One region of the Priestia sp. J2 genome, then DNA from elsewhere that is predicted to be linked to it. Evidence: a T-box and tRNA genes for the amino acid it is inferred to sense, from the RefSeq annotation. Region 1 holds a T-box; the other regions hold tRNA genes.
What was found. The T-box of region 1 lies ahead of serS (serine--tRNA ligase). A T-box ahead of a tRNA ligase gene usually reads a tRNA of that ligase, here a tRNA-Ser.
Positions count from the first base shown of each region.

Region 2: it encodes a tRNA-Ser, which carries the amino acid that the T-box ahead of serS (serine--tRNA ligase) is inferred to sense. The anticodon was not compared.
Region 3: it encodes a tRNA-Ser, which carries the amino acid that the T-box ahead of serS (serine--tRNA ligase) is inferred to sense. The anticodon was not compared.

Region 1 covers NZ_CP086208.1:17,209-24,279, reverse strand. The annotation lists gene LJY09_RS00105 (glycoside hydrolase family 18 protein) at 1-812, shown strand, start outside; gene LJY09_RS00100 (deoxynucleoside kinase) at 956-1,591, shown strand; gene LJY09_RS00095 (deoxynucleoside kinase) at 1,591-2,271, shown strand; tRNA gene LJY09_RS00090 (tRNA-Ser) at 2,392-2,484, opposite strand; gene serS (serine--tRNA ligase) at 2,594-3,871, opposite strand; T-box leader at 3,924-4,136, opposite strand; gene pdxT (pyridoxal 5'-phosphate synthase glutaminase subunit PdxT) at 4,194-4,781, opposite strand; gene pdxS (pyridoxal 5'-phosphate synthase lyase subunit PdxS) at 4,803-5,690, opposite strand; gene LJY09_RS00070 (serine hydrolase) at 5,880-7,071, opposite strand, start outside.
Region 2 covers NZ_CP086208.1:4,693,755-4,700,825, reverse strand. The annotation lists rRNA gene LJY09_RS24370 (16S ribosomal RNA) at 1-71, shown strand, start outside; rRNA gene LJY09_RS24365 (23S ribosomal RNA) at 297-3,232, shown strand; rRNA gene rrf (5S ribosomal RNA) at 3,341-3,456, shown strand; tRNA gene LJY09_RS24355 (tRNA-Val) at 3,466-3,541, shown strand; tRNA gene LJY09_RS24350 (tRNA-Thr) at 3,568-3,643, shown strand; tRNA gene LJY09_RS24345 (tRNA-Lys) at 3,652-3,727, shown strand; tRNA gene LJY09_RS24340 (tRNA-Leu) at 3,742-3,823, shown strand; tRNA gene LJY09_RS24335 (tRNA-Gly) at 3,847-3,921, shown strand; tRNA gene LJY09_RS24330 (tRNA-Leu) at 3,936-4,024, shown strand; tRNA gene LJY09_RS24325 (tRNA-Arg) at 4,034-4,110, shown strand; tRNA gene LJY09_RS24320 (tRNA-Pro) at 4,115-4,191, shown strand; tRNA gene LJY09_RS24315 (tRNA-Ala) at 4,197-4,272, shown strand; tRNA gene LJY09_RS24310 (tRNA-Met) at 4,303-4,379, shown strand; tRNA gene LJY09_RS24305 (tRNA-Ser) at 4,407-4,499, shown strand; tRNA gene LJY09_RS24300 (tRNA-Met) at 4,525-4,601, shown strand; tRNA gene LJY09_RS24295 (tRNA-Asp) at 4,606-4,681, shown strand; tRNA gene LJY09_RS24290 (tRNA-Phe) at 4,690-4,765, shown strand; tRNA gene LJY09_RS24285 (tRNA-His) at 4,776-4,851, shown strand; tRNA gene LJY09_RS24280 (tRNA-Gly) at 4,863-4,936, shown strand; tRNA gene LJY09_RS24275 (tRNA-Ile) at 4,943-5,019, shown strand; tRNA gene LJY09_RS24270 (tRNA-Asn) at 5,023-5,097, shown strand; tRNA gene LJY09_RS24265 (tRNA-Ser) at 5,101-5,191, shown strand; tRNA gene LJY09_RS24260 (tRNA-Glu) at 5,212-5,283, shown strand; gene glgB (1,4-alpha-glucan branching protein GlgB) at 5,578-7,071, shown strand, end outside.
Region 3 covers NZ_CP086210.1:72,048-75,791, reverse strand. The annotation lists rRNA gene rrf (5S ribosomal RNA) at 825-940, shown strand; tRNA gene LJY09_RS27455 (tRNA-Val) at 1,055-1,130, shown strand; tRNA gene LJY09_RS27450 (tRNA-Thr) at 1,135-1,210, shown strand; tRNA gene LJY09_RS27445 (tRNA-Tyr) at 1,219-1,302, shown strand; tRNA gene LJY09_RS27440 (tRNA-Gln) at 1,310-1,384, shown strand; tRNA gene LJY09_RS27435 (tRNA-Lys) at 1,389-1,464, shown strand; tRNA gene LJY09_RS27430 (tRNA-Leu) at 1,478-1,559, shown strand; tRNA gene LJY09_RS27425 (tRNA-Gly) at 1,579-1,653, shown strand; tRNA gene LJY09_RS27420 (tRNA-Cys) at 1,664-1,737, shown strand; tRNA gene LJY09_RS27415 (tRNA-Leu) at 1,750-1,838, shown strand; tRNA gene LJY09_RS27410 (tRNA-Arg) at 1,848-1,924, shown strand; tRNA gene LJY09_RS27405 (tRNA-Pro) at 1,929-2,005, shown strand; tRNA gene LJY09_RS27400 (tRNA-Ala) at 2,011-2,086, shown strand; tRNA gene LJY09_RS27395 (tRNA-Ser) at 2,097-2,189, shown strand; tRNA gene LJY09_RS27390 (tRNA-Asp) at 2,201-2,276, shown strand; tRNA gene LJY09_RS27385 (tRNA-Gly) at 2,288-2,361, shown strand; tRNA gene LJY09_RS27380 (tRNA-Ile) at 2,374-2,447, shown strand; tRNA gene LJY09_RS27375 (tRNA-Glu) at 2,490-2,561, shown strand; gene LJY09_RS27370 (recombinase family protein) at 3,471-3,744, shown strand, end outside.

The DNA of each region.
Region 1 (7,071 bases):
ACGTCATCTTCTTAATGGTATTGGCTAATATTGAAAACGGTGCATTCAGTGATGAAGTCGGCCGAGCAATTTTAACTAATAAAGACGTTCAAGATACGCTCTTAAATAATATTGTAAAAACAGCGAAAGAACAAAATTTCAGAGACATTCACTTTGACTTCGAATTTTTGCGTCCGGCAGATAAAGAAGCCTATATTGCATTCTTACAGAAAGCAAAAAAGCGTCTTCAAGATGAGCAACTTCTCATGTCTGTGGCTTTAGCTCCGAAGACAAGTCGAGATCAAAAAGGCAAATGGTATGAAGCACATGATTATAAAGCCATTGGAGAGATTGCTAACTTCGTTGTTCCAATGACATATGAATGGGGATATAGCGGTGGGCCTCCTATGGCCGTCTCTCCTATTGGTCCCGTACGTGATGTTTTAGAATATGCAGTATCTGAAATACCTAGTTCAAAAATTATCATGGGCCAAAACCTATACGGTTACGATTGGACACTGCCTTACAAACCAGGAGGAGAATATGCCAAAGCCATTAGTCCTCAACGAGCTATTGAGTTGGCAGCTCGTTATAAAGTAGCTATTCAATACGACAATAAAGCACAAGCTCCTTTCTTCCGGTATAAAGATGAACAGCAGCGCACTCACGAAGTATGGTTTGAAGACGCTAGGTCTATTCAGGCCAAGTTTGATTTAATCAAAGAATTAAAACTTAGAGGAATGGCCTACTGGAAACTAGGCTTAGATTTCCCGCAAAACTGGCTCTTGATTGAAGACAACTTCAAAATTACAAAAAGAGTGACACAGCCATAAATAGGGAAAGCTTACTGTTAACAGTAGGCTTTTTGTTATTCTTCTTACTGAAAGAAATTTCTTTTCCCCTTATTCTCCTTCTCTATGTTAAAATATTTTTTGTCTGTTTTTTTTGAACGAGTGGTCATGAAGGAGGCAAATGAATGCAAGGCACACCTTTTATTTCAGTAGAAGGACCCATCGGTGTCGGAAAAACCTCTCTAGCTAAAGAGATTGCACAAGCATTTCAGTTCGAAATTTTAAAAGAAATCGTAGATGAAAATCCATTTCTCGGGAAATTTTATGAGAATATCGACGAGTGGAGTTTTCAAACCGAAATGTTTTTTCTATGTAATCGATATAAGCAGTTAGAGGATATTCAAAAAGGGTTCTTATCTTATAAAAAACCTGTTGTAGCAGATTATCATATTATGAAAAACATGATTTTCGCTGAGCAAACGTTAAAAGATGAACAGTATAAAAAATATGTACAAATCTTCCACATCTTAACGGCTGATATGCCGGCTCCGAACATTATTATTTATTTAAATGCCAGTTTAGATACCTTGCTAAAGCGTATTAAAATGCGTGGAAGAGAAATTGAACGAAACATCGATCCTCACTACCTTGCGAGACTAAGTGATGATTATGAAAAAGCTATGACGGCATTTGAACAAAAGAACCCTGACGTAACCATTTTACGTTATAACGGTGATGAAATAGATTTTGTACAAAATAAACAACACTTAAATAGAATCTTATCAGAGGTTCAAGAGAGTATGTTGAAAAGGAGTATATAATGGTAAACTTACGATCGAAATACAACATTCCTAATGATGCTGTGTTGACGATAGCTGGTACAGTTGGAGTTGGGAAATCTACGATGACTCAATCATTGGCTGATGCTCTCCAATTTCGCACATCGTTTGAAAAAGTAGATTCCAACCCTTACCTGGACAAATTTTATGGGGATTTTGAACGCTGGAGCTTTCACCTACAGGTATATTTTTTAGCGGAACGCTTTAAAGAACAAAAGAAGATTTTCGAGTATGGCGGCGGCTTTATCCAAGACAGATCCATTTACGAAGATACCGGTATCTTTGCTAAGATGCATTTTGAAAAGGGAACAATGTCTAAAGTAGACTATGAGACATATACAAGCTTGTTCGATGCAATGGTTATGACTCCATACTTCCCTCATCCAGATCTGCTCATTTATTTGGAAGGCAGCTTCGAAGATATTGTAGATCGCATTCAAGAAAGAGGGCGACCAATGGAACAACAAACGCCTCTTGATTATTGGAAAGAGATGCACGCCCGATATGAAGAATGGATTAATAACTTTACGGCTTGTCCTATTCTCCGTTTAGATATTAGAGAATACGACCTTCTCAAGGATCCTGATTCAATTGAATCAATTGTTGAAAAAGTGGCTCGCTTTTTACAACATAACGAAAAGTTAAAACGTCGTCAGCTATAAAAAAATGCCGCTTTAATAAATAAAGCGGCATTTTCAACAAATAAAAAACCGTTACTTATAAGTAACGGTTTTCCAATCTCCAATTTATCGCGCTATGTTAATTGCATTATAAGTCAAATATGGCGGAGGAAGAGGGATTCGAACCCCCGCGGGCTTTAACACCCCTGTCGGTTTTCAAGACCGATCCCTTCAGCCGGACTTGGGTATTCCTCCGTATCGACAAGTATTAATTTATCATATAAAAATAATGAAGTCAACTCTTTTATTAATTTTTTTAAAAAAGATGTTCATTAAAAATTAATTTAATGAACATCTTCTACTTTTATTTAGAAATAACTTCTTTATTTCCCATATATGGACGCAGCACTTCTGGAATTTGAATTGATCCATCTTCCTGCTGGTAGTTTTCTAAAATTGCAGCTACCGTACGGCCAATTGCTAAGCCAGAACCATTTAGTGTATGAACATGTTCTGGTTTTGCTTTTGTATCACGGCGGAAGCGAATATTAGCACGGCGAGCTTGGAAGCTTTCAAAGTTTGAACAAGAAGAAATTTCACGATAAGTTTCATAACTTGGAATCCAAACTTCAATATCATACTTTTTGGCTGCTGTGAAACCTAAGTCAGCTGTACACATGCTTAGAACTCGGTAAGGTAAACCTAATAGTTGAAGAACCTTTTCAGCATGGCCCGTTAATTTTTCTAATTCATCATAAGAATCTTCTGGCTTAACAAAGCGAACAAGTTCTACTTTATTAAACTGATGCTGACGAATAAGCCCACGTGTATCTCTTCCTGCAGAGCCTGCTTCTGAGCGGAAGCAAGCACTATACGCTGTATAAGCAATTGGAAGCTGATCTCCGCTTAAAATTTCATCACGATGTAAATTTGTAACTGGTACTTCAGCTGTAGGAATTAAGAAATAATCTTCTTCTTTAATTTTAAATGCATCTTCTTCAAATTTAGGAAGCTGCCCTGTTCCTGTCATACTTGTACGATTCACCATATATGGAGGAAGGATTTCTTCATAACCATGCTCATCCATATGTAAATCCATCATAAAGTTAATAAGAGCACGTTCTAATCTTGCACCTAACCCTTTATAAAATACAAAGCGGCTTCCCGTTACTTTCGAAGCTCTTTCAAAATCTAAAATATTTAAATCTGTTCCTAAATCCCAGTGCGGTTTTGGTTCAAAATCAAATTGTTTAATTTCTCCCCATTTGCGAACTTCTACGTTATCATCTTCAGTTTCACCTACAGGCGTACTTTCATGTGGAACGTTAGGAATTGAAAGCAGCAATAGCTCTAACTCTTCTTCAACGCTGCGAAGCTCTTCATCCAATTGCTTTACGCGGTCTCCTACTTCACGCATTTCAACGATTAAATGATCAGCATCTTGTTTTTCACGTTTCAATTGTGCAATTTGCTGTGATACTTCATTTCGCTTGCTTTTTAACTCTTCTGTTTGAGCAATTAGCTCACGGCGTTTTGCATCTAACTCTTCAAAGCGACCTAAGTCCGTTAAGTCCTCACCACGAAACTTGAGCTTTTCTTTTACTTCATTAAAATTAGCACGTAAAAATTTTAAATCTAACATACTGAGTACCTCCTTTAGTATAAAAGGGCAAAATAAAAACTCTCATCCCTATGAAAGGGACGAGAGTTTACCCGCGTTGCCACCCTAATTGAAAGCTAAAATAAGCCTTCCTCTTAAACCAGATAACGGATGAACCGAAACTGCCTACTACTTTTTCGACAGCTTGCTCCAGGACGGATTCATAAGAATTGATTATCGATTCACACCAGCCATCGACTCTCTTGAAATCAAAAATCTTATTACTATTTCCTATCAACGCTTTATACCAATATCATTTTTATTAATCATAATGTACTACAAGTCTTTACAAGATGCAATTCATTTATACAGGTTTTTTCGAAGCTTCTTCAACCATTGCTACAAAATACTGAGCCATGCGAGCATCATCTGTTAATTCTGGATGAAACGAACATCCCAAGAATTGACCTTGTCTTGCTGCAACAATTCGGTCGTTATGCATTGCCAAGACTTCAACGTTTTCTCCTACTTCTACAATATGCGGAGCACGGATAAATACGCCTATAAAATCTTCACCAATATCTTTAATATTTAGAGCAGCTTCAAAGCTATCTCGTTGGCGCCCAAATGAATTTCGAGCTACCGTAATATCCATAACACCTAAATGGGGCTCTTCACGGTCAACAACTTGTCCTGCAAGTAAAATTAAACCCGCACACGTACCAAACACCGGTTTACCTGCTTGTGCAAACTGGCGAAGAGGTTCCATAAAGTCATACTTGTCAATCAGACGACGCATCGCTGTGCTTTCGCCGCCCGGTAGGATTAAACCATCTATTTCGTCTAGCTGTTCAACTTTTTTAATGATAATGGCTTCAGCGCCTGCTGCTTCTAATGCTTGTGCATGCTCGCGAAAGGCACCTTGTAATCCTAACACGCCTACTTTTACCATTTTGTCAAAACTCCCTTTAAATTACCATCCACGCTCTTGCATGCGGTTTTCTGGTAATAATGATGAAATTTCAATTCCTTTCATTGCACTTCCTAATCCTTTTGACAAGTTTGCAATGAGTTCATAATCTTGATAATGCGTTGTTGCCTCAACGATTGCTCGAGCAAATTTTTCAGGGTTGTCGGATTTAAAGATTCCTGAACCAACGAACACACCGTCTGCTCCAAGCTGCATCATTAACGCTGCGTCTGCTGGTGTTGCTACACCGCCCGCTGCAAAGTTTACAACCGGTAGGCGACCTTCACGTTTAATTTGCAGTAATAACTCATAAGGCGCGCCTAATAGTTTTGCCTCTGTCATTAACTCATCTTCGTCCATGCCCACAACTTTACGTACTTGAGCGTTTACTTGGCGCATATGACGCACTGCTTCCACGATGTTTCCTGTCCCTGGTTCGCCTTTTGTACGAAGCATTGCAGCTCCTTCAGCAATACGGCGGGATGCTTCACCAAGATCACGACAACCGCACACAAATGGAACCGTAAATGTATTTTTATTTAAATGAAACTCCTCATCAGCTGGAGTCAACACTTCACTTTCATCGATGTAGTCTACACCCATCGCTTCTAGCACGCGTGCTTCAACAATATGGCCAATACGAGCTTTTGCCATAACTGGAATGGACACAGCATTCATCACTTCTTCAACAATTGTTGGGTCTGCCATACGAGACACGCCGCCTGCTGCACGGATATCAGCTGGAACACGCTCTAATGCCATAACGGCAACAGCGCCTGCTGCTTCTGCAATTTTTGCTTGCTCTGCGTTGATCACGTCCATGATAACGCCACCTTTTTGCATTTCCGCCATTCCTCGTTTTACACGATCAGTACCTGTAATGTTATTCATGTTTGTCTTCCTCCTGTATCAAGTGTTTCACAATAATTTTTAGTGTATATACAAAATTCAAAACTTAGTGTCTATTTTACCGTATTTTTCGGAAAATTCCTATCTAATTTATAGATTATATACAAACAAATCTAAAAATAAAAAAAGAGATACTCCCTTGTAGTATCTCTTCTTTCTCTTGAGTTATCATTAAAACCAGTTATTCACTGTATTTGCAGCATTCATCCAAATATCGCTGAAGAAGTTGCCAATACTGCGGATAGCGAGAGAGAACCATCCAGCTTTTTCAACAGATTCGTTTGTCACGACCGGCGTCATGCTATCTGTAGTTTGGCCTCCTACATAGCCTAGATCTTTAAGATTGCTGTTTGTTGCACTTACATAAGCAACTGTTTCTCCTTTTTTAATAGGAGCAACAACTTTTTGATCGTTCATAACTTTATCGTTTAACTTAAAGTTGATTTTAGTATGATCTTTTTGACCTTTTTCGGTAATAATTTTTACCGAATTCTTTGGAGAAACGGAAGCTTCTTTTGATTTTCCTTTAGCAACATCAATTGTTTCATGCCCTTTAATCTCGCCGTTAGCAGGCACTACTTCTTTTAACTGAAAATGACTAAAAGCATAGTCCAATATCTTTTTCGTTTGAGAAAAACGAGCAGCTTCTGTAGACTTGCCGTTTTCCTTGGCATTCATTACAACTGTTATGTATCTTACCCCGTTACGCTCTGCAGTTCCAGTGAAACATTGACCTGCAAAATCTGTATGACCAGTTTTTAAGCCGTCTACGCCGCTGTATGCAGCTGAAAAACCAGGGAGCATCTTATTCCAATTGTTCATTTTTGTTTCGCCTTGTTGCCCTTGTCTAAACATCTTGGAAGGAGTTTTGGCTACTTCCAAAGATTCTGGATAATCATGAATCAAGTGATAAGCAAGAGTAGCAACTGCCCGAGCAGATAGGAGGTTCTCATCTTCTTCCTTTGTTCCTTTTGGATACATCCCTTTTAACAAGGAATTAGAAAGACCTGTAGAATTGACAAATTTTGATTCACCCATATTTAATTTTTTTGCTGTTTCATTCATTAACTTAATGAAACCTTCTTCAGAACCACTGACAGCTTCAGCTAAAGCAATGGCTGCTCCATTAGCTGAATAAATAGCCATGGCATCATATAATTCTTTTACCGTATATTTTTGGTTTTCGATTAATGGTACATTTGATAATCCATAATCCTGAGAAATTTTAGCTGCATATTTACTAACTGGCACACGTTGATCCCAAGATAATTTCTTATCTTTTATGGATTCTAATACTAGGTATTCCGTCATCATTTTTGTCATGCTTGCAATACCTAATAAAGCATCCGTATTTTTCCCGTAT
Region 2 (7,071 bases), 390 kb from region 1:
TGGGACAGATGATTGGGGTGAAGTCGTAACAAGGTAGCCGTATCGGAAGGTGCGGCTGGATCACCTCCTTTCTAAGGATTTTTACATGACGTACGTTTTGACACTTTGTTCAGTTTTGAGAGTTCAATCTCTCAATTATAGAAAGCACACTACTTTCTTCTTATTAGATAAGAAGAATTTTGGTTGCGATTGTTCTTTGAAAACTAGATAACAGTAATTGCTGAGGAAAAGTGAAACTTTTCTTTAATCAAACCAATAAATAACACAACTTTATGTTGTACCATTTATTCGCTAATGGTTAAGTTAGAAAGGGCGCACGGTGAATGCCTTGGCACTAGGAGCCGATGAAGGACGGGACTAACACCGATATGCTTCGGGGAGCTGTAAGTGAGCTTTGATCCGGAGATTTCCGAATGGGGAAACCCACTGTTCGTAATGGAACAGTATCTTTATCTGAATACATAGGATATTGAAGGCAGACCCGGGGAACTGAAACATCTAAGTACCCGGAGGAAGAGAAAGCAAATGCGATTTCCTGAGTAGCGGCGAGCGAAACGGAATTAGCCCAAACCAAGAGGCTTGCCTCTTGGGGTTGTAGGACACTCTATACGGAGTTACAAAGGAACGAAGTAAATGAAGCGACCTGGAAAGGTCCGTCGAAGAAGGTAACAACCCTGTAGTTGAAACTTCGTTCCCTCTTGAGTGGATCCTGAGTACGGCGGAACACGTGAAATTCCGTCGGAAGCTGGGAGGACCATCTCCCAAGGCTAAATACTACCTAGTGACCGATAGTGAACCAGTACCGTGAGGGAAAGGTGAAAAGCACCCCGGAAGGGGAGTGAAAGAGATCCTGAAACCGTGTGCCTACAAGTAGTCAGAGCCCGTTAACGGGTGATGGCGTGCCTTTTGTAGAATGAACCGGCGAGTTACGATCCCATGCAAGGTTAAGCTGATAAGGCGGAGCCGTAGCGAAAGCGAGTCTGAATAGGGCGTTTAGTATGTGGTTGTAGACCCGAAACCAGGTGATCTACCCATGTCCAGGGTGAAGTTCAGGTAACACTGAATGGAGGCCCGAACCCACGCACGTTGAAAAGTGCGGGGATGAGGTGTGGGTAGCGGAGAAATTCCAATCGAACCTGGAGATAGCTGGTTCTCTCCGAAATAGCTTTAGGGCTAGCCTCATGTTGTGAGAGTCTTGGAGGTAGAGCACTGATTGGACTAGGGGCCCCCAACGGGTTACCGAATTCAGTCAAACTCCGAATGCCAAAGACTTATCCATGGGAGTCAGACTGCGAGTGATAAGATCCGTAGTCAAAAGGGAAACAGCCCAGACCACCAGCTAAGGTCCCCAAGTATACGTTAAGTGGAAAAGGATGTGGAGTTGCTTAGACAACCAGGATGTTGGCTTAGAAGCAGCCACCATTTAAAGAGTGCGTAATAGCTCACTGGTCGAGTGACTCTGCGCCGAAAATGTACCGGGGCTAAACGTATCACCGAAGCTGTGGATTGACATCTTTGATGTCAGTGGTAGGAGAGCGTTCTAAGTGCTGTGAAGTCAGACCGTAAGGACTGGTGGAGCGCTTAGAAGTGAGAATGCCGGTATGAGTAGCGAAAGACAAGTGAGAATCTTGTCCACCGAATGCCTAAGGTTTCCTGAGGAAGGCTCGTCCGCTCAGGGTTAGTCGGGACCTAAGCCGAGGCTGAAAAGCGTAGGCGATGGCCAACAGGTTGATATTCCTGTACCACCTCCCCGCCGTTTGAGTAATGGGGGGACGCAGTAGGATAGGGTAAGCGCGCTGCTGGATATGCGCGTTCAAGCAGTTAGGCTGATGAGTAGGCAAATCCGCTCATCATAAAGGCTGAGCTGTGATGACGAGGGAATTATAGTACCGAAGTTCCTGATTCCACACTGCCAAGAAAAGCCTCTAGCGAGGCGGGAGGTGCCCGTACCGCAAACCGACACAGGTAGGCGAGGAGAGAATCCTAAGGTGATCGAGAGAACTCTCGTTAAGGAACTCGGCAAAATGACCCCGTAACTTCGGGAGAAGGGGTGCTCTGGTAGGGTGTATAGCCCGAGAGAGCCGCAGTGAATAGGCCCAGGCGACTGTTTAGCAAAAACACAGGTCTCTGCGAAGCCGCAAGGCGAAGTATAGGGGCTGACGCCTGCCCGGTGCTGGAAGGTTAAGAGGAGGGGTTATCCTTTGGGAGAAGCTCTGAATCGAAGCCCCAGTAAACGGCGGCCGTAACTATAACGGTCCTAAGGTAGCGAAATTCCTTGTCGGGTAAGTTCCGACCCGCACGAAAGGCGTAACGATCTGGGCACTGTCTCAACGAGAGACTCGGTGAAATTATAGTACCTGTGAAGATGCAGGTTACCCGCGACAGGACGGAAAGACCCCGTGGAGCTTTACTGTAGCCTGATATTGAATTTTGGTACAGCTTGTACAGGATAGGTAGGAGCCTGAGAAGCCGGAGCGCTAGCTTCGGTGGAGGCGTCGGTGGGATACTACCCTGGCTGTATTGAAATTCTAACCCGCGGCCCTGATCGGGCCGGGAGACAGTGTCAGGTGGGCAGTTTGACTGGGGCGGTCGCCTCCTAAAATGTAACGGAGGCGCCCAAAGGTTCCCTCAGAATGGTTGGAAATCATTCGTAGAGTGTAAAGGCACAAGGGAGCTTGACTGCGAGACCTACAAGTCGAGCAGGGACGAAAGTCGGGCTTAGTGATCCGGTGGTTCCGCATGGAAGGGCCATCGCTCAACGGATAAAAGCTACCCCGGGGATAACAGGCTTATCTCCCCCAAGAGTCCACATCGACGGGGAGGTTTGGCACCTCGATGTCGGCTCATCGCATCCTGGGGCTGTAGTCGGTCCCAAGGGTTGGGCTGTTCGCCCATTAAAGCGGTACGCGAGCTGGGTTCAGAACGTCGTGAGACAGTTCGGTCCCTATCCGTCGTGGGCGTAGGAAATTTGAGAGGAGCTGTCCTTAGTACGAGAGGACCGGGATGGACACACCGCTGGTGTACCAGTTGTCTTGCCAAAGGCATCGCTGGGTAGCTATGTGTGGACGGGATAAGTGCTGAAAGCATCTAAGCATGAAGCCCCCCTCAAGATGAGATTTCCCATAGCGCAAGCTAGTAAGATCCCTGAAAGATGATCAGGTTGATAGGTCAGAGGTGGAAGCGTGGCGACATGTGTAGCTGACTGATACTAATCGATCGAGGACTTAACCAAACTTTAAAAGTGTAAGCTTTACTCAGCAAACTGTTATCTAGTTTTGAAAGAATAAATCTTTCGAAAAAAGTATTGCTTTCTTTATATAATAGTGTATAATATAATATGTCTGGTGGCGATAGCGAAGAGGTCACACCCGTTCCCATACCGAACACGGAAGTTAAGCTCTTTAGCGCCAATGGTAGTTGGGACTTTGTCCCTGTGAGAGTAGGACGTTGCCAGGCTTTTATATCGGAGGATTAGCTCAGCTGGGAGAGCACCTGCCTTACAAGCAGGGGGTCGGCGGTTCGATCCCGTCATCCTCCACCATCGACTATTTAAGTCAGAGATTGCACGCCGGTGTAGCTCAATTGGTAGAGCAACTGACTTGTAATCAGTAGGTTGGGGGTTCAAGTCCTCTTGCCGGCACCATTTTTTTCGAGCCATTAGCTCAGTTGGTAGAGCATCTGACTTTTAATCAGAGGGTCGAAGGTTCGAGTCCTTCATGGCTCACCATTTAATATTCACACGCGGGTGTGGCGGAATTGGCAGACGCGCTAGACTTAGGATCTAGTGTCTTACGACGTGGGGGTTCAAGTCCCTTCACCCGCATCTTTACTTAATTTCATATATGCGCGGAAGTAGTTCAGTGGTAGAACACCACCTTGCCAAGGTGGGGGTCGCGAGTTCGAACCTCGTCTTCCGCTCCACGTATATAAGTCCTGCCGGGGTGGTGGAATTGGCAGACACACAGGACTTAAAATCCTGCGGTAGGTGACTACCGTGCCGGTTCAAGTCCGGCCCTCGGCACCATTTTAATAAGCGCCCGTAGCTCAATTGGATAGAGCGTTTGACTACGGATCAAAAGGTTAGGGGTTCGACTCCTCTCGGGCGCGCCATAAACGGGAAGTAGCTCAGCTTGGTAGAGCACTTGGTTTGGGACCAAGGGGTCGCAGGTTCGAATCCTGTCTTCCCGACCATTTATGGGGCCTTAGCTCAGCTGGGAGAGCGCCTGCCTTGCACGCAGGAGGTCAGCGGTTCGATCCCGCTAGGCTCCACCAATTAAACTGAATAATTGTAATGAATAATATGGCGGTGTAGCTCAGCTGGCTAGAGCGTACGGTTCATACCCGTGAGGTCGTGGGTTCGACTCCCTCCGCCGCTACCATATAAGTTACATTTGTTATAAATATACGGAGGAATACCCAAGTCCGGCTGAAGGGATCGGTCTTGAAAACCGACAGGGGTGTTAAAGCCCGCGGGGGTTCGAATCCCTCTTCCTCCGCCATTTATTTATATCATATTCATATCATCGCGGGGTGGAGCAGTTCGGTAGCTCGTCGGGCTCATAACCCGAAGGTCGCAGGTTCAAATCCTGTCCCCGCAACCAAAGTGGTCCCGTGGTGTAGCGGTTAACATGCCTGCCTGTCACGCAGGAGATCGCGGGTTCGATTCCCGTCGGGACCGCCATTTTATTTGGCTCGGTAGCTCAGTTGGTAGAGCAAAGGACTGAAAATCCTTGTGTCGGCGGTTCGATTCCGTCCCGAGCCACCATTTTAAGACGGCGATTGTGGCGAAGTGGTTAACGCACCGGATTGTGGTTCCGGCATTCGTGGGTTCGATTCCCATCAGTCGCCCCATCTTAAGTAACGCGGGTGTAGTTTAGTGGTAAAACCTCAGCCTTCCAAGCTGATGTCGTGAGTTCGATTCTCATCACCCGCTCCAAATAATGGGCCTATAGCTCAGCTGGTTAGAGCGCACGCCTGATAAGCGTGAGGTCGGTGGTTCGAGTCCACTTAGGCCCACCATATTCCACAGTAGCTCAGTGGTAGAGCTATCGGCTGTTAACCGATCGGTCGTAGGTTCGAGTCCTACCTGTGGAGCCATACGGAGAAGTACTCAAGTGGCTGAAGAGGCGCCCCTGCTAAGGGTGTAGGTCGTGTAAGCGGCGCGAGGGTTCAAATCCCTCCTTCTCCGCCAGTCGTTTTAAATTTAAATATGGCCCGTTGGTCAAGCGGTTAAGACACCGCCCTTTCACGGCGGTAACACGGGTTCGAATCCCGTACGGGTCATCTTAAAAAGGTTTGCATATATGCAAACCTTTTTTTATTTGCGCTTTTTTAAAGATTAAGTAAACAGGAATAATAGTTAGGAATAATTACCATGAATTTTCAGAATAAAAAGTAAGTTTTAAGCAGGATTTTCCCTATATCATATGGAATTATTCATAAAGTAATAAAGTATGAAGAGTATGGAATAAAGAGTAATTTTAGAGAACATTTATTCTATTATATTTGTAGAAAAGGTTTATGTTTTTACTATAAAAGGGAATGAGTGGTAAGAAGCGTATATTATGTGCGTATATTATGTTTGAAGTTAAAGGGGTGGCAAAAGTGAATCTAGCGGTTCAGCCTACTGAATTTGATGTTCATTTGTATCACGAAGGAAACTTATTTCGCAGTTACTCTATTTTCGGTGCGCATCAGGTAACGGTAGAAGGAATTGAAGGCGTACGATTTTGCGTGTGGGCACCTCATGCAAAGGGTGTAAGCGTTGTAGGTGATTTTAATAAATGGAACGGTTTTCAACATTCAATGGTTAAAGTTAATGAAGAAGGTATTTGGATGACATTTATCCCTGAATTAGAACAAGGGACTATTTATAAATATGAAATCATCACACAAAGCAATCAAAAAAAATTAAAAGCAGATCCATACGCTTTCTTCAGTGAAGTGCGTCCAAACACTGCGTCTATTGTTTACTCATTGGATGGGTACAAATGGAACGACCAATATTGGCGTAGAAAGAAAAAACAGCAAAATATATATGAAAGACCACTGTGTATTTACGAGCTGCATGCAGGGTCTTGGAGGACTCATGAAGATGGCAGCCTTTATACATACAGTGAATTAGCACAGGAGCTTATTCCTTATATTGCTGAACAAGGTTTTACACATATTGAGTTATTACCAGTCATTGAGCATCCGCTCGACCGATCCTGGGGATATCAAGGAACTGGATACTATTCTGCTACCAGTCGATACGGTACACCCAAAGAGTTGATGAACTTTATAGATGAGTGTCATCAAAATAATATAGGCGTTCTTTTAGACTGGGTACCCGGGCATTTTTGTAAGGATGAACATGGTCTGTATATGTTCGATGGAGAACCTACTTATGAATACAAAAAAGAACCCGACCGTGAAAACTATGTTTGGGGAACAGCTAATTTCGATTTAGGCAAGCCTGAAGTACAAAGTTTTCTCATTTCGAACGCTTTGTTTTGGTTGGAGTACTTCCACATAGATGGATTTCGAGTAGATGCTGTAGCTAATATGCTTTATTGGCAAAATTCTTCTGGAAAAGCAGTAAATGATGGAGCTGTCAGCTTCTTAAAAAAATTGAATGAAGCTGTTTTTAAATCTGATGAAACGATATTAATGATGGCAGAAGATTCAACGGATTGGCCCCTTGTTACAGCACCTACGTATGAGGGCGGTTTAGGCTTTAATTATAAGTGGAACATGGGATGGATGAATGACGTTTTAACGTACATGGAAGCTGGCGTGGAAAGACGTCCCTATCTTCACGATAAAATGACCTTTTCACTAATGTATGCGTTTAACGAAAACTTTATTTTGCCGCTTTCTCATGATGAAGTCGTACATGGGAAAAAATCATTGCTTAATAAGATGCCAGGTGATTACTGGCGCAAGTTTGCACAGCTTCGACTGCTATATGGATATTTCTTTGCACACCCTGGAAAAAAGCTTTTATTTATGGGCGGAGAGTTTGGCCAATTTGATGAGTGGAAAGATTTAGAAGAGTTAGACTGGATGCTTTATGACTTTGACATGCAT
Region 3 (3,744 bases), on a different replicon from region 1:
GGAGCGCTAGCTTCGGTGGAGGCGTCGGTGGGATACTACCCTGGCTGTATTGAAATTCTAACCCGCGGCCCTGATCGGGCCGGGAGACAGTGTCAGGTGGGCAGTTTGACTGGGGCGGTCGCCTCCTAAAATGTAACGGAGGCGCCCAAAGGTTCCCTCAGAATGGTTGGAAATCATTCGTAGAGTGTAAAGGCACAAGGGAGCTTGACTGCGAGACCTACAAGTCGAGCAGGGACGAAAGTCGGGCTTAGTGATCCGGTGGTTCCGCATGGAAGGGCCATCGCTCAACGGATAAAAGCTACCCCGGGGATAACAGGCTTATCTCCCCCAAGAGTCCACATCGACGGGGAGGTTTGGCACCTCGATGTCGGCTCATCGCATCCTGGGGCTGTAGTCGGTCCCAAGGGTTGGGCTGTTCGCCCATTAAAGCGGTACGCGAGCTGGGTTCAGAACGTCGTGAGACAGTTCGGTCCCTATCCGTCGTGGGCGTAGGAAATTTGAGAGGAGCTGTCCTTAGTACGAGAGGACCGGGATGGACACACCGCTGGTGTACCAGTTGTCTTGCCAAAGGCATCGCTGGGTAGCTATGTGTGGACGGGATAAGTGCTGAAAGCATCTAAGCATGAAGCCCCCCTCAAGATGAGATTTCCCATAGCGCAAGCTAGTAAGATCCCTGAAAGATGATCAGGTTGATAGGTCAGAGGTGGAAGCGTGGCGACATGTGTAGCTGACTGATACTAATCGATCGAGGACTTAACCAAAATTTTAAAAGCGTAAGCTTTACTCAGCCAACTGTTATCTAGTTTTGAGAGAGCAATCTCTTGTCTGGTGGCGATAGCGAAGAGGTCACACCCGTTCCCATACCGAACACGGAAGTTAAGCTCTTTAGCGCCAATGGTAGTTGGGACTTTGTCCCTGTGAGAGTAGGACGTTGCCAGGCAATGAATAAAACCCCTTATGAGTCTCTTGTAAAGAGCATAGGGGTTTTTTATTTGAAATAGTTTATTATGAGTATTCAAAATAACGCTTATTAACGCGCTTATATAGATTCTTTGGAGGATTAGCTCAGCTGGGAGAGCACCTGCCTTACAAGCAGGGGGTCGGCGGTTCGATCCCGTCATCCTCCACCATCGTGCCGGTGTAGCTCAACTGGTAGAGCAACTGACTTGTAATCAGTAGGTTGGGGGTTCAAGTCCTCTTGCCGGCACCATTTATATCGGAGGGGTAGCGAAGTGGCTAAACGCGGCGGACTGTAAATCCGCTCCTTCGGGTTCGGCAGTTCGAATCTGCCCCCCTCCACCATCTTTATTGGGCTATCGCCAAGCGGTAAGGCAACGGATTTTGATTCCGTCATGCGTTGGTTCGAATCCAGCTAGCCCAGCCATAGAGAGCCATTAGCTCAGTTGGTAGAGCATCTGACTTTTAATCAGAGGGTCGAAGGTTCGAGTCCTTCATGGCTCACCAGTTATATTTACACGCGGGTGTGGCGGAATTGGCAGACGCGCTAGACTTAGGATCTAGTGTCTTATGACGTGGGGGTTCAAGTCCCTTCACCCGCATCTTAATTTAGATAAATGCGCGGAAGTAGTTCAGTGGTAGAACACCACCTTGCCAAGGTGGGGGTCGCGAGTTCGAACCTCGTCTTCCGCTCCATATATATATTGGCGGCATAGCCAAGTGGTAAGGCCAAGGTCTGCAAAACCTTTATCACCGGTTCAAATCCGGTTGCCGCCTCCACGTATAAGTCCTGCCGGGGTGGTGGAATTGGCAGACACACAGGACTTAAAATCCTGCGGTAGGTGACTACCGTGCCGGTTCAAGTCCGGCCCTCGGCACCATTTTAATAAGCGCCCGTAGCTCAATTGGATAGAGCGTTTGACTACGGATCAAAAGGTTAGGGGTTCGACTCCTCTCGGGCGCGCCATAAACGGGAAGTAGCTCAGCTTGGTAGAGCACTTGGTTTGGGACCAAGGGGTCGCAGGTTCGAATCCTGTCTTCCCGACCATTTATGGGGCCTTAGCTCAGCTGGGAGAGCGCCTGCCTTGCACGCAGGAGGTCAGCGGTTCGATCCCGCTAGGCTCCACCATACAGTACACGGAGGAATACCCAAGTCCGGCTGAAGGGATCGGTCTTGAAAACCGACAGGGGTGTTAAAGCCCGCGGGGGTTCGAATCCCTCTTCCTCCGCCATTTTCTATTTTGGTCCCGTGGTGTAGCGGTTAACATGCCTGCCTGTCACGCAGGAGATCGCGGGTTCGATTCCCGTCGGGACCGCCACTTTAAAATATGCGGGTGTAGTTTAGTGGTAAAACCTCAGCCTTCCAAGCTGATGTCGTGAGTTCGATTCTCATCACCCGCTCCAAATCCAAGTAAAGGGCCTATAGCTCAGCTGGTTAGAGCGCACGCCTGATAAGCGTGAGGTCGGTGGTTCGAGTCCACTTAGGCCCATCATGTTTTATAGTAATTGAATTTAACTTATAAATTGATACTGGCCCGTTGGTCAAGCGGTTAAGACACCGCCCTTTCACGGCGGTAACACGGGTTCGAATCCCGTACGGGTCATCAAAAAAGCAGTTTGCATTTGCAAACTGCTTTTTTATTTCTATTAAATAAAATTAGGAGGAGATTGAATAAGAAAAGCGAAATAAGCTGTGGTAGCTTCTGCCGTAGGTTTAGTTATTTAGTTAGCGACTCCATTAGCTCTACCGAATTTAGGAGGTTCTTCTGGATCAGCAGAAGCTGCTGATGTTGAAGGAGACGTAACGGAAAAAGCGTTCTTTGAATCTGCTCAATAGTACAATGTGATGGTACTGGGTCTTTAGAGGATGATTCGAACAAACAGGTGATGACCAAAAAACGGTCAACTTTCATAGACCTTAACCGAATGGACTCTTCTGTAACGAGAAACAATGTTTAAAGATCTCCACCATTTTATGTATTAATAACTTAAAATCTTAAATAAAATATTCTCCTTAATATAAATGCCTTTATAAAAGTTGTGCTAATCTCTTTTCTTAATTGCTGAAAATTTGTATCTAATCCCCCCATTGTGTGTAAAACAAAAGTTAAATTCCTTACAGAGCGTTTCTCTGCACGTTAAAGACATATAATTTAATGTTTTTTATTAATAAATGCTGTAATTAAATAATCTCTGCATAAATTTAGACCTTTCTTCTTATCACATTAATTTAATAGGGGATATAATATCAATTTCCTATGTATTGTTCATGACATAGTTATTTGGCTAATGTTTAAATCACTAAGGAAATACTTCTATACATTTAATAAATATATAAAAGGAAAGTTCGTAAAAGTATACTTTTACGAACTTTCCTTTTATATAAGAAATCTACTGTTTTTATCGTTCGTTTAAGTAAGAAAAATAATTACGAACGTTCTCTTTATCTCATACACTTTTACGAACGTTTTTGGTAGAATAAAAAGAAGATAGACACAAAAGGGAGTATAAAAATGGAAAATAGAAAATTTGGATATATCCGTGTAAGCAGCCGAGATCAAAATGAAGGACGACAACTTCAGTCCATGGAAGAAGTGGGCATATCTCCTCGAGATATTTTCATGGATAAACAAAGTGGAAAAAATTTCAATAGAGAACAGTACCAATTACTAAAACGAATGATTCGTAAAGGAGATATTCTTTACATTCATTCACTAGATCGTTTTGGTCGTAACAAAGAAGAAATTTTACAAGAGTGGAATGCTATTACGAAAGAAATTGAGGCAG